Regions from separate parts of the Streptomyces sp. NPDC030245 genome, predicted to be linked through region 3. Evidence: riboswitches for the same ligand, from Rfam matches in the RefSeq annotation. Region 3 holds a riboswitch; each other region holds the start of a gene.
What was found. Region 3 has a riboswitch for cyclic di-AMP ahead of ACZ4Z4_RS32835 (M23 family metallopeptidase). Riboswitches for the same ligand answer to the same signal wherever they lie in the genome.
Positions count from the first base shown of each region.

Region 1 (3,268 bases), on a different contig from region 3:
CCGGCCCAGGACAACGCATCCGGGGAGGATGCGGGCCACGCGCGCGTAGAGGGGGCGTCTCGCTGCTGCGAGGGGCCTTCGTTCTCAAGCGGGGCGTACCACGCTGTGGATCGGCATGTAATAGATCGACTCGACGCGGACGTTCGCGCCCGGCTTCGGGGCGTGGATCATCTTGCCGTTGCCGATGTAGATCCCCACGTGACTGATGTCGTCGTAGAAGAACACAAGGTCACCCGGCTTGGCATCGGCGGTCTTCACGGTCGTGCCGACCTTGACCTGGTCCCATGTGGTGCGCGGCAGGGAGATCCCCGCGGCCTTCCAGGCGTCCTGGGTGAGTCCGGAGCAGTCGTAGGAGTCGGGGCCGGTGGCGCCCCAGACGTACGGCTTGCCGATCTGACCCTCCGCAAAATCGATGACCTTCGCGGCCTTGGTGGCGTAGCTGCCGTCGGTGCTTCCGGAGCCGGAGCCGGAACCGGAGTCCGAACCCGAGCCCGCGTCGGAACCAGAACCAGAACCGGAGCCGGATCCGGAACCAGAGCCCTGGTCGGCCTCCCGCTCCTTCTCCCGCTGCGCCGCCTCCTCGGCCTTCCGCTCGCGCTCCGCCTCCGCGGCCTGCTCGCGGGCCAGCTTCTCGGCCTTGCGCTTGGCCTCCTGCTTCTTCTTCCGCTCGATCTCCGCGAGCCGCGCCTTCTCCTCGGCGGTCAGCTTCGAAAGGAGCTCACGCGCGTCGCCCAGCTTCTTCTGGACGGTCCGCTTGCTCGTCCTGAGGTCGTCCCGGGAGTCGCTCAGCGTCTTGAGGCTCTTCGCGGCCTTCGTACGCTGCTCGGTCGCCGACGCCTGCTGCGCCTGGTAGTCGTCGACCGCCTTCTTCTGCCGCGAGGTCAGCCGGTCCGCCAGGTGGTTCTGGTCGAAGTAGCCCTGCGGGTCGTCGGCGAGCATCATCGCGGCCGTCTCCGAGACGGCACCCGTGCGGTACTGGGCAGCGGCGAACGAGCCCAGCTCCTCGCGTGCGTCGTTCAGCTCATCCGTGCGCCTGGCCACGTCGTCGAGCAGGCGGTCGACCTTCTTGCGCTGCTTGTCGGTGCGCTCCTTGACCGAGTTGTACTTCTGGGTGGCCACGCCGGCCTGCTGGTAGAGCTCGTCGACCTTCTTCTGGACCTCTTCGAGGCTGGGCTTCGTCGGCGCGGAGGGCGCCGCCTGCGCGCTCTGTGCCAGGAGGGCGACGGAGGTGAGGGCTGCCGTCGTGATGCCGATGGCGGGGGCCGTGCGTATGCCGGTTGTACGGGTCCGCGGCTTGCGGTGCGACGCCAAGGGAGGCGACTCCTTCCGTAGACCGCCTACCGGGTTAGCTGTCGGGTTCGGGCGGGTGGTTCGGAAGGCTGCCCTACAGTCCCGTACTTCGTACGGGACCGATTCACCCCAAGGTTCTGGTGGGTCCCCGGCTCCGAACACGTCGGACTCGGCGGAGGCCACCCGTTCCCGGCGGGGTTCGCCGGTGGGGGGCGAGTGGCCCGCCGGGCACGCTAGCCAACCCGTGTCACTCCTGTGAAGGTTGATGTTCGATATGCCCGATACATTTTCGTGACTTTACGAGGCCCTTGATGCGGGCAGGGCGGCGAGGGGGTGGAGGCGTAGCGGAGTGTGATCGCGTGCGAGCGCGGCGTAGGAAGAGGCGTAGGAAGGCCGGGGTGTGTCCGGAACCGCAGCGGGTTGTCAGTGGGGCCGCCTAGACTCGGGAGGCGATGAGCAGCCTCTTTGATGACAGCTTCCTGGCGGACCTGCAGCCCTCCCGGGCCGCGGACGAAGCGCCTCCGCCGCCGCCCGAGGACAGCGCTCCGGAGCCCATTCCGGACGATTTGTTCGACGGGAAGTTCGACGCGCCCATGACCCGGGAGTCGCACTACCGCGACGGCGCCCCGCGCCCGGTCATCGACCCGGCGTCGCTCCTCGACGGGCTGAACGAGAACCAGCGCGCGGCCGTCGTGCACGCCGGCTCCCCCCTGCTCATCGTGGCCGGCGCCGGCTCCGGCAAGACCCGTGTGCTGACCCACCGCATCGCGTACCTCCTCGCCGAGCGCGGCGTGCACCCCGGCCAGATCCTCGCGATCACCTTCACGAACAAGGCCGCGGGCGAGATGAAGGAGCGCGTCGAGCAGCTCGTCGGCCCCCGGGCGAACGCGATGTGGGTGTCCACCTTCCACAGCGCCTGCGTCCGCATCCTCCGCCGCGAGTACAAGAAGCTGGGCTTCACCTCCTCCTTCTCGATCTACGACGCCGCGGACTCCAAGCGCCTCATGGCCCTGGTCTGCCGCGACCTGGACCTCGACCCGAAGAAGTTCCCGCCGAAGTCGTTCAGCGCCAAGATCTCGAACCTGAAGAACGAGCTGATTGACGAAGAGGACTTCGCAGGTCAGGCTGCCGACGGCTTCGAGAAGACCCTCGCCCAGGCCTACGCCATGTACCAGTCGCGCCTCCGCGAGGCGAACGCGCTGGACTTCGACGACCTGATCATGACGACGGTCCACCTGCTGCGCGCCTTCCCGGACGTCGCCGAGCACTACAGGCGCCGTTTCCGGCACGTCATGGTGGACGAGTACCAGGACACGAACCACGCGCAGTACGCGCTGGTGCGCGAGCTGGTCGGCCCCTCCGGAGGCGAGGGGGACGACCCGGCGGAGCTGTGCGTGGTGGGCGACGCCGACCAGTCCATCTACGCCTTCCGCGGCGCCACGATCCGCAACATCCTCCAGTTCGAGGAGGACTACACCGACGCGACGACGATCCTCCTGGAGCAGAACTACCGCTCCACGCAGACGATCCTGACCGCCGCCAACGCGGTCATCGAGCGGAACGAGAGCCGCCGCCCCAAGAACCTCTGGACCAACCAGGGCGAGGGCGCACGCATCACCGGATACGTCGCCGACACCGAGCACGACGAGGCCCAGTTCGTCGCCGACGAGATCGACCGCCTCACCGACGCGGGCGAGGCCAAGGCCGGCGACGTCGCGATCTTCTACCGGACGAACGCCCAGTCCCGTGTCTTCGAAGAGATCTTCATCCGCGTCGGCCTGCCCTACAAGGTCGTCGGCGGCGTCCGCTTCTACGAGCGCAAGGAGGTCCGCGATGTGCTGGCCTACCTGCGCGTTCTCGCCAACCCCGAGGACGCGGTCCCGCTGCGCCGCATCCTGAACGTGCCGAAGAGGGGCATCGGTGACCGCGCCGAAGCCATGATCGACGCGCTCTCGCAGCGCGAGAAGATCTCCTTCCC
Region 1 covers NZ_JBVICF010000011.1:318,583-321,850, reverse strand. The annotation lists gene ACZ4Z4_RS28815 (C40 family peptidase) at 85-1,311, opposite strand; cyclic di-AMP (ydaO/yuaA leader) riboswitch at 1,320-1,475, opposite strand; gene pcrA (DNA helicase PcrA) at 1,743-3,268, shown strand, end outside.
Region 1: linked by a shared signal. The riboswitch ahead of ACZ4Z4_RS28815 (C40 family peptidase) and the one ahead of ACZ4Z4_RS32835 (M23 family metallopeptidase) in region 3 are both predicted to bind cyclic di-AMP.

Region 2 (3,268 bases), on a different contig from region 3:
GTCGCGGGGGCCCGCCTGCGCCCCGACAACCGCGCGGTGCTCGTGTACGAACCCGTGACTGCCGCCGACGAGGGCGCAGAGGCCGCTGAGGAAGAAGAGGAGGCGGCGAAGTGACCGAGGCCGCGACGATGCAGTTCCACCCCCAGCCCCAGGCGGGCCCCGCCAAGCCCTGGGCCTTCCCGGCGCCCGAGCGCGGCACGCTGCCCAACGGCCTCACCGTGCTGCGCTGCGACCGCCCGGGCCAGCAGGTCGTCGCCGTCGAGATCAACCTCGAAGCGCCCCTGGACGCCGAGCCCGAGGGCCTCGACGGTGTCGCCACGATCATGGCGAGGGCCTTCAACGAAGGCACCGACAAGCACTCCGCCGAGGAGTTCGCCGCCGAGCTCGACCGCTGCGGCGCCACCATGGACGCGCACGCCGACCACCCCGGCGTACGCGTCTCCCTGGAGGTCCCGGTCTCCCGGCTGCCGAAGGCGCTCGGCCTGCTCGCCGACGCCCTGCGGGCCCCCGCCTTCGCGGACGGCGAGATCGAGCGGCTCGTCCGCAACCGCCTCGACGAGATCCCGCACGAGGCCGCCAACCCGGCGCGCCGCGCCGCCAAGGAGCTCTCCAAGGAGCTCTTCCCCGCGACCTCGCGCATGTCGCGCCCCCGCCAGGGCACCGAGGAGACGGTCGCGGCCATCGACTCGGCGGCGGTGCGCGCCTTCTACGAGAAGCACGTCCGCCCCGCCACGGCCACCCTCGTCGTGGTCGGCGACCTGACGGGGACCGACCTGGACGCCGTCCTCGCGGACACGGTGGGCGCCTGGACGGGCTCCCCGGGCGAGCCGCGCCCGGTGCCGCCGGTGACCGCCGACGACCGCGGCCGCGTCGTCATCGTGGACCGCCCCGGAGCGGTCCAGACGCAGCTGCTGATCGGCCGCATCGGCGCCGACCGGCACGACCGCGTCTGGCCGGCCCAGGTCCTCGGCACGTACTGCCTGGGCGGCACCCTCACCTCGCGTCTCGACCGCGTCCTGCGCGAGGAGAAGGGATACACCTACGGCGTACGGGCGTTCAGCCAGGTCCTGCGTTCGGCGCCGGACGGCTCGGGCGCCGCGATGCTCGCCATCAGCGGCTCCGTCGACACCCCGAACACGGGGCCTGCGCTGGAGGACCTGTGGAAGGTCCTGCGCGTCCTCGCCGCCGAGGGCCTCACGGACGCCGAGCGCGACGTGGCCGTGCAGAACCTGGTGGGCGTCGCCCCGCTCAAGTACGAGATGGCGGCCTCCGTGGCGGCCACCCTCGCCGACCAGGTCGAGCAGAACCTGCCGGACGACTTCCAGGCGCAGCTGTACCGGCAGCTGGCCGCCACCGGCACCGTGGAGGCCACCGCCGCCGTCGTGAACGCCTTCCCGGCGGACCGGCTGGTGACGATCCTGGTCGGGGACGCCGCGCAGATCGAGGAGCCCGTCAGGGCCCTCGGCCTCGGCGAAGTGAATGTCGTCACCAGCTGAGTGACGGTCAGGACATATCGGGACCCCGGTGACCGCTTCAGGTGCCGGGGTCCTCATATGTCCGAATTCATATGGTGGTTGCCTGTCTGCCGTGTGGCGTGCGCTACAAAAAGCGACTTCTGTTTGTCGATTGAAGGCGGCCCGTTTAGCGTCGACCCGGCTGTTCGTCGCGCAGTACGCCGCATCCGCGGCACCGGACAGTCATCGCCGAGTCCCCGTACGGCGCGAGCCAGGGGAGCCGGGGACCCACATGTCCCCTGGGGTGAATCGGGCACCTTGCCGTGAGGCGAGGGATCCGTAGGAGACCTTCCTGCTCCGAACCCGTCAGCTAACCCGGTAGGCGAGAGGGAAGGAAAGGAACACCCGCCACATGGCGTTCACCCGTGCCACCGGGAAGCACCGTCGTCCGAGCCGCCTGACGCGTACCACCGCGAACGTCGCCGGTGTCGCGGCGCTCACCACCACCGGTGTCATCGGCGGCCTCGCGGCCCCGGCGCTCGCCGCCCCCGACGAGGCGGCCATGGAGCACACCGGCCTCACCCAGGCGATATCCGTGGGCGGCTCGCTCGCCGCGAGCATCGACGCGCAGGCCGCGGCGCAGCAGGAGGCCGCCGACGACGCCGCCGCCGCGAAGAAGGCCGAAGAGGCCGCCAGGAAGCTGGCCGCCGAGGAGAAGCGGAAGGCCGAGGCCGAGGCCAAGGCGAAGGCCAAGAAGGAGCGCGAGGCCCGCGAGGCCAAGGAGCGCGCCTCCCGCGAGGCCGAGCGCAAGCGCCTGAACGCCTACGTCTCCCCGATCAGCGGCTCGTACGTCTCCACGGGCTACCAGACCGGCGGCGCCATGTGGTCCTCCGGCAGCCACACCGGCGTCGACTTCCACGCGGCGTCCGGCACCCCGGTCCACGCGGTCGGCTCCGGCACCGTCGTCGAGGCCGGCTGGGGCGGCGCCTACGGCAACAACGTGGTCATCAAGATGAACGACGGCACGTACACCCAGTACGGCCACATGTCGTCCCTCAGCGTCACCGTGGGCCAGACGGTCACCCCGGGCCAGCAGATCGGCCTCTCCGGTTCCACCGGCAACTCCAGCGGCCCGCACCTCCACTTCGAGGCCCGCACCGGCGCCGACTACGGCTCGGACATCGACCCCGTCGCGTACCTCCGCTCGCACGGCGTCAACGTCTGACGGACGGCGGCCCCCCGTACGGCACGCACGGCCCGTACAGCTTCGAAAGCCCCGGCTCGATCCGAGCCGGGGCTTTCGCGTGGCCCTCGCACGACCCTTGGCCAAAAGATATCCATGAATTCCGGCCCGCCGTCGGAATTCCGACGCCCTGCAATAGAGTCACTGAATGAGCGTCGGTCGACCGCGTTTCGCGGGGATTAAGGCGGAGGTCCGGTCATGCGCGTTCCCGCGCACTCGGTATGCACGGCCATTCGGGACGACATCGTCGCCGGTGTCCACGAAAGGGGCGGCCGGCTCACCGAGGAACTCCTCGCACGCCGCTACGGCGTCTCCCGGGTGCCCGTGCGCGAGGCCCTGCGCACGCTGGAGGCCGAGGGCTTCGTCGTCACCCGCAGGCACGCGGGCGCCTGCGTCGCCGAGCCCACGGAGCAGGAGGCCGCCGACCTCCTGGAGGTCAGGACGCTGCTCGAACCGCTCGCCGCGGCGCGCGCCGCGCAGCGCCGCACCGACGCGCACCTGAAGGTGTTGCGCGGGCTCGTCAGGCTGGGCCAGGAGCGCTCACGGGGCGGCGCAGGGGAAGATCTGCGCT
Region 2 covers NZ_JBVICF010000003.1:148,924-152,191, forward strand. The annotation lists gene ACZ4Z4_RS09230 (M16 family metallopeptidase) at 1-114, shown strand, start outside; gene ACZ4Z4_RS09235 (M16 family metallopeptidase) at 111-1,496, shown strand; cyclic di-AMP (ydaO/yuaA leader) riboswitch at 1,692-1,854, shown strand; gene ACZ4Z4_RS09240 (M23 family metallopeptidase) at 1,867-2,679, shown strand; gene ACZ4Z4_RS09245 (GntR family transcriptional regulator) at 2,896-3,268, shown strand, end outside.
Region 2: linked by a shared signal. The riboswitch ahead of ACZ4Z4_RS09240 (M23 family metallopeptidase) and the one ahead of ACZ4Z4_RS32835 (M23 family metallopeptidase) in region 3 are both predicted to bind cyclic di-AMP.

Region 3 (3,268 bases):
GGCCAGGGGGGCCAGGGAAGCCAGGGGGGCCAGCGGGACCGAGCGTGCCTTCGTGCGGGTTCTGCCCCTCCTGCTGCTCATCGTCGGTGCCGGCTACGACATCGCGACCCCGCCGGAGTTCACCGCCGCTCCGCTCTTCACGGCGGCCCCGCTGATCGCCGCTCCCTTCTACTCCCTGCTCAGCACCGTCCTGACCGGCGTGGCGGCCACCGGCGCCGTCCTCTTCCTGCACTACGGCAACAGCGTCAGCAGCCATGTCGAGACCGTCACCGAAGTGGTCACCGTGGCGACCGTCGCCGCCCTCGCGATCGTGATCAACCGTGTCGTGCGCCGCGGCAACGACCGGCTCGCCATCGCCCGTTCCATCTCCGAGGCCACCCAGCGCGCTGTGCTGCCCGCGCCGGATCCGCGCATCGGCGGCCTGGACATCGCGGCACGGTACGAGGCGGCGCAGGCCGACGCGTTCATCGGAGGGGATCTGTACGCGGTGCAGGACACCCCGCACGGCGTGCGGCTCATCGTCGGCGACGTACGCGGAAAGGGCATGGGCGCGGTCGCGGCGGTCGCCGTCGTCATCGGCGCCTTCCGGGAGGCCGCCGAGCAGGAGGCCACCCTGGAGGCGGTGGCACAGCGACTGGAGCGGGCGCTGGCGCGCGAGGGCACCCGGCGCGACGGACTGGACGCGTTCGAGGGGTTCACCACCGCCGTCCTCGCGGAGATCCGGCACGCCGAGGGTTCCGTACGCCTGATCAACCGCGGGCACCCGCCGCCGCTGCTGCTGCGCGGCGACGGGCGGCTGTGCGTCATGTCGCCGAGCGAACCCGCGCTGCCGCTCGGCATGGGCGACCTGGGGGTCTGGCCGGACCGGGCGGACGAGTCGGAGTTCCCGCCCGGCGCGACGCTGCTCTTCTACACCGACGGCCTGTCGGAGGCGCGCGACGCGGCGGGGGAGTTCTACGATCCCGCGGCGCGGCTCGGCGGGCGGATCTTCCCGGGCCGGGGCGGCCCGCACGCGCTGCTCGCCGCCCTCGCGGGGGAGGTGCGGCGGCACACCGGGGGCGCCATGACGGACGACATGGCGCTGCTCGCGGTGCGGCGGCCCGCGGCCGGCGATGCGGAGGTCACCGCCGGTGACTGAAGTACACCGCTCCGCATAACGACTGACACACTGTCAAGAAAATGTAAAGCTCCGGTGTTTGAAGACCGGGGGTCAACTCGCCCCGGTCCGCACCTTCGTGTCCCGGTACGTACGGCCGATGAGCGTTAACGATCAACCGGAACGGCTTGGAATACGGACCCCCTGTCTATTAACGTTCGATAACGCAGCGCGGTCGTCCCAGCCGTCACTCGAGGCGGCTCCGCGCGCACGCGCCTAATCCCGCAAGGGAGCCGGGGAACCACCAACTTGGGGTGAATCGGGCAGCTGTGCCTCCGTGCCAGGTGCTCGTAGGAGACCTTCCTGCTCCGAACCCGTCAGCTAACCCGGTAGGCGAGAAGGAAGGAAAGGAGCGCGCCCCAGTGGCGTCCAACCGGCCTGCCCCCCGAGCCGTGTACGTTCCGAATGACGACGACTTCGGCGCGTACGACGAGGGCCCCCTCGCCTCCTCCGAGGAGTGGAACCCCACCGAGGAGTCCGTCCGCCCCGTCCGCGGCCGGCACCGCGTGCACAAGAAGAGCGGCGGCGGACTCGCCCGCAGCTCCACCGTGCTCGGCGTGGGCGTCATCGCCGCCGTCGGTGCGGGCGGCATCGCCACCGCGCAGGACGGCAAGCCGCCGGTCGCCATATCCCTGCCCGACCTGCCGGGCGTGGGTGCCGTCGCGGACTCGCTGCCGGCTGCCGAGTCCCTGCCGGGCGTCGGCGCGCTGATGTCCGACGACGCGCCGGAGACGACCACGGCCGCGGCCGCCGCTCCGCTCACCGCAGCCGGGGTCGGCGCGGGCGACGCCGAGCAGGGCACCACCGACGCGGGCGAGGCGCTGCGCGCCCGCATCATGCAGCAGGCCGAGAACCAGCAGGAGCAGGCGGACACCGCCGTGCGCACGGCCGCCGAGGAAGCCGCGGTCAAGAAGGCCGCCGAAGAGGCCGCCGAGCAGCAGAAGGCGGCCGAGAAGGCGGCGGACGCCAAGGCCGCGGCCAAGAAGAAGAAGGAGGAGGAGGCCCGCAAGGCGAAGGCCGAGGCCGAGCGCCGCGCCAAGCTCGCCAAGAGCTACGCCCTGCCCACCTCCTCGTACACCCTCACGTCGCACTTCGGTGACGCCGGTTCCATGTGGTCCTCCGGGCACCACACCGGTCTGGACTTCGCCGCTCCCACGGGTACCCCGCTCAAGGCCGTGCACACCGGCACCATCAAGGAGGCCGGCTGGGCGGGCGCCTACGGCTACCGCACCGTGCTCGAACTGGAGGACGGCACGGAGGTCTGGTACTGCCACCAGTCCTCGCTCAACGTGAGCGCGGGTCAGAAGGTCAGCACGGGCGACGTCATCGGCCGCGTCGGCGCGACCGGCAACGTCACCGGTCCCCACCTCCACATGGAGGTCCACACGCCCGGCGGCTCCGGGATCGACCCGCTCGGCTGGCTTCAGAGCAAGGGCCTGAACCCCTGAGAGCCTGTGCCTGACCCCTCTGAAAGACTCCGGCGGTCCTGGCGACAACCCCCCGACGCCAGGGCTGCCGGTCCCGGGAACGGAATGGTGTTTCCGGTGGTGGTGTTGGAGAACGTATGACTTCTCTTCGCCAGCTTGGCTCCTCCGACCTCGAGGTCTTCCCGCTCTCCCTCGGCGGCAACGTCTTCGGCTGGACCGCGGACCGGACGGCGTCCTTCGACGTCCTCGACGCCTACACCGCGGCCGGCGGCAACTTCATCGACACCGCCGACGTCTACTCGGCGTGGGCGGAGGGCAACCGGGGCGGCGAGTCCGAGACCCTCATCGGCGAGTGGCTGGCCGAGCGCGGCAACCGCTCCGACGTCGTCATCGCCACCAAGGTGAGCGCGCACCCCGAGTACAAGGGCCTCTCCGCGGCCAACGTCAAGGGCGCGGTCGACGCCTCGCTGCGCCGCCTCGGCACCGATTACATCGACCTCTACTACACCCACTACGACGATCCTTCGGTCCCGGTCGAGGAGATCATCGGCACGCTCGACGAGCTGGTGCGGGCCGGCAAGGTGCGGGCGATCGCGGCCTCCAACATCACCCCCGAGCGGCTCCAGGAGTCCCTCGACCTCTCCGACCGCGAGGGCCTCGCGCGGTACGTCGCGCTCCAGCCGCA
Region 3 covers NZ_JBVICF010000014.1:243,619-246,886, forward strand. The annotation lists gene ACZ4Z4_RS32830 (PP2C family protein-serine/threonine phosphatase) at 1-1,138, shown strand, start outside; cyclic di-AMP (ydaO/yuaA leader) riboswitch at 1,360-1,507, shown strand; gene ACZ4Z4_RS32835 (M23 family metallopeptidase) at 1,519-2,604, shown strand; gene ACZ4Z4_RS32840 (aldo/keto reductase) at 2,721-3,268, shown strand, end outside.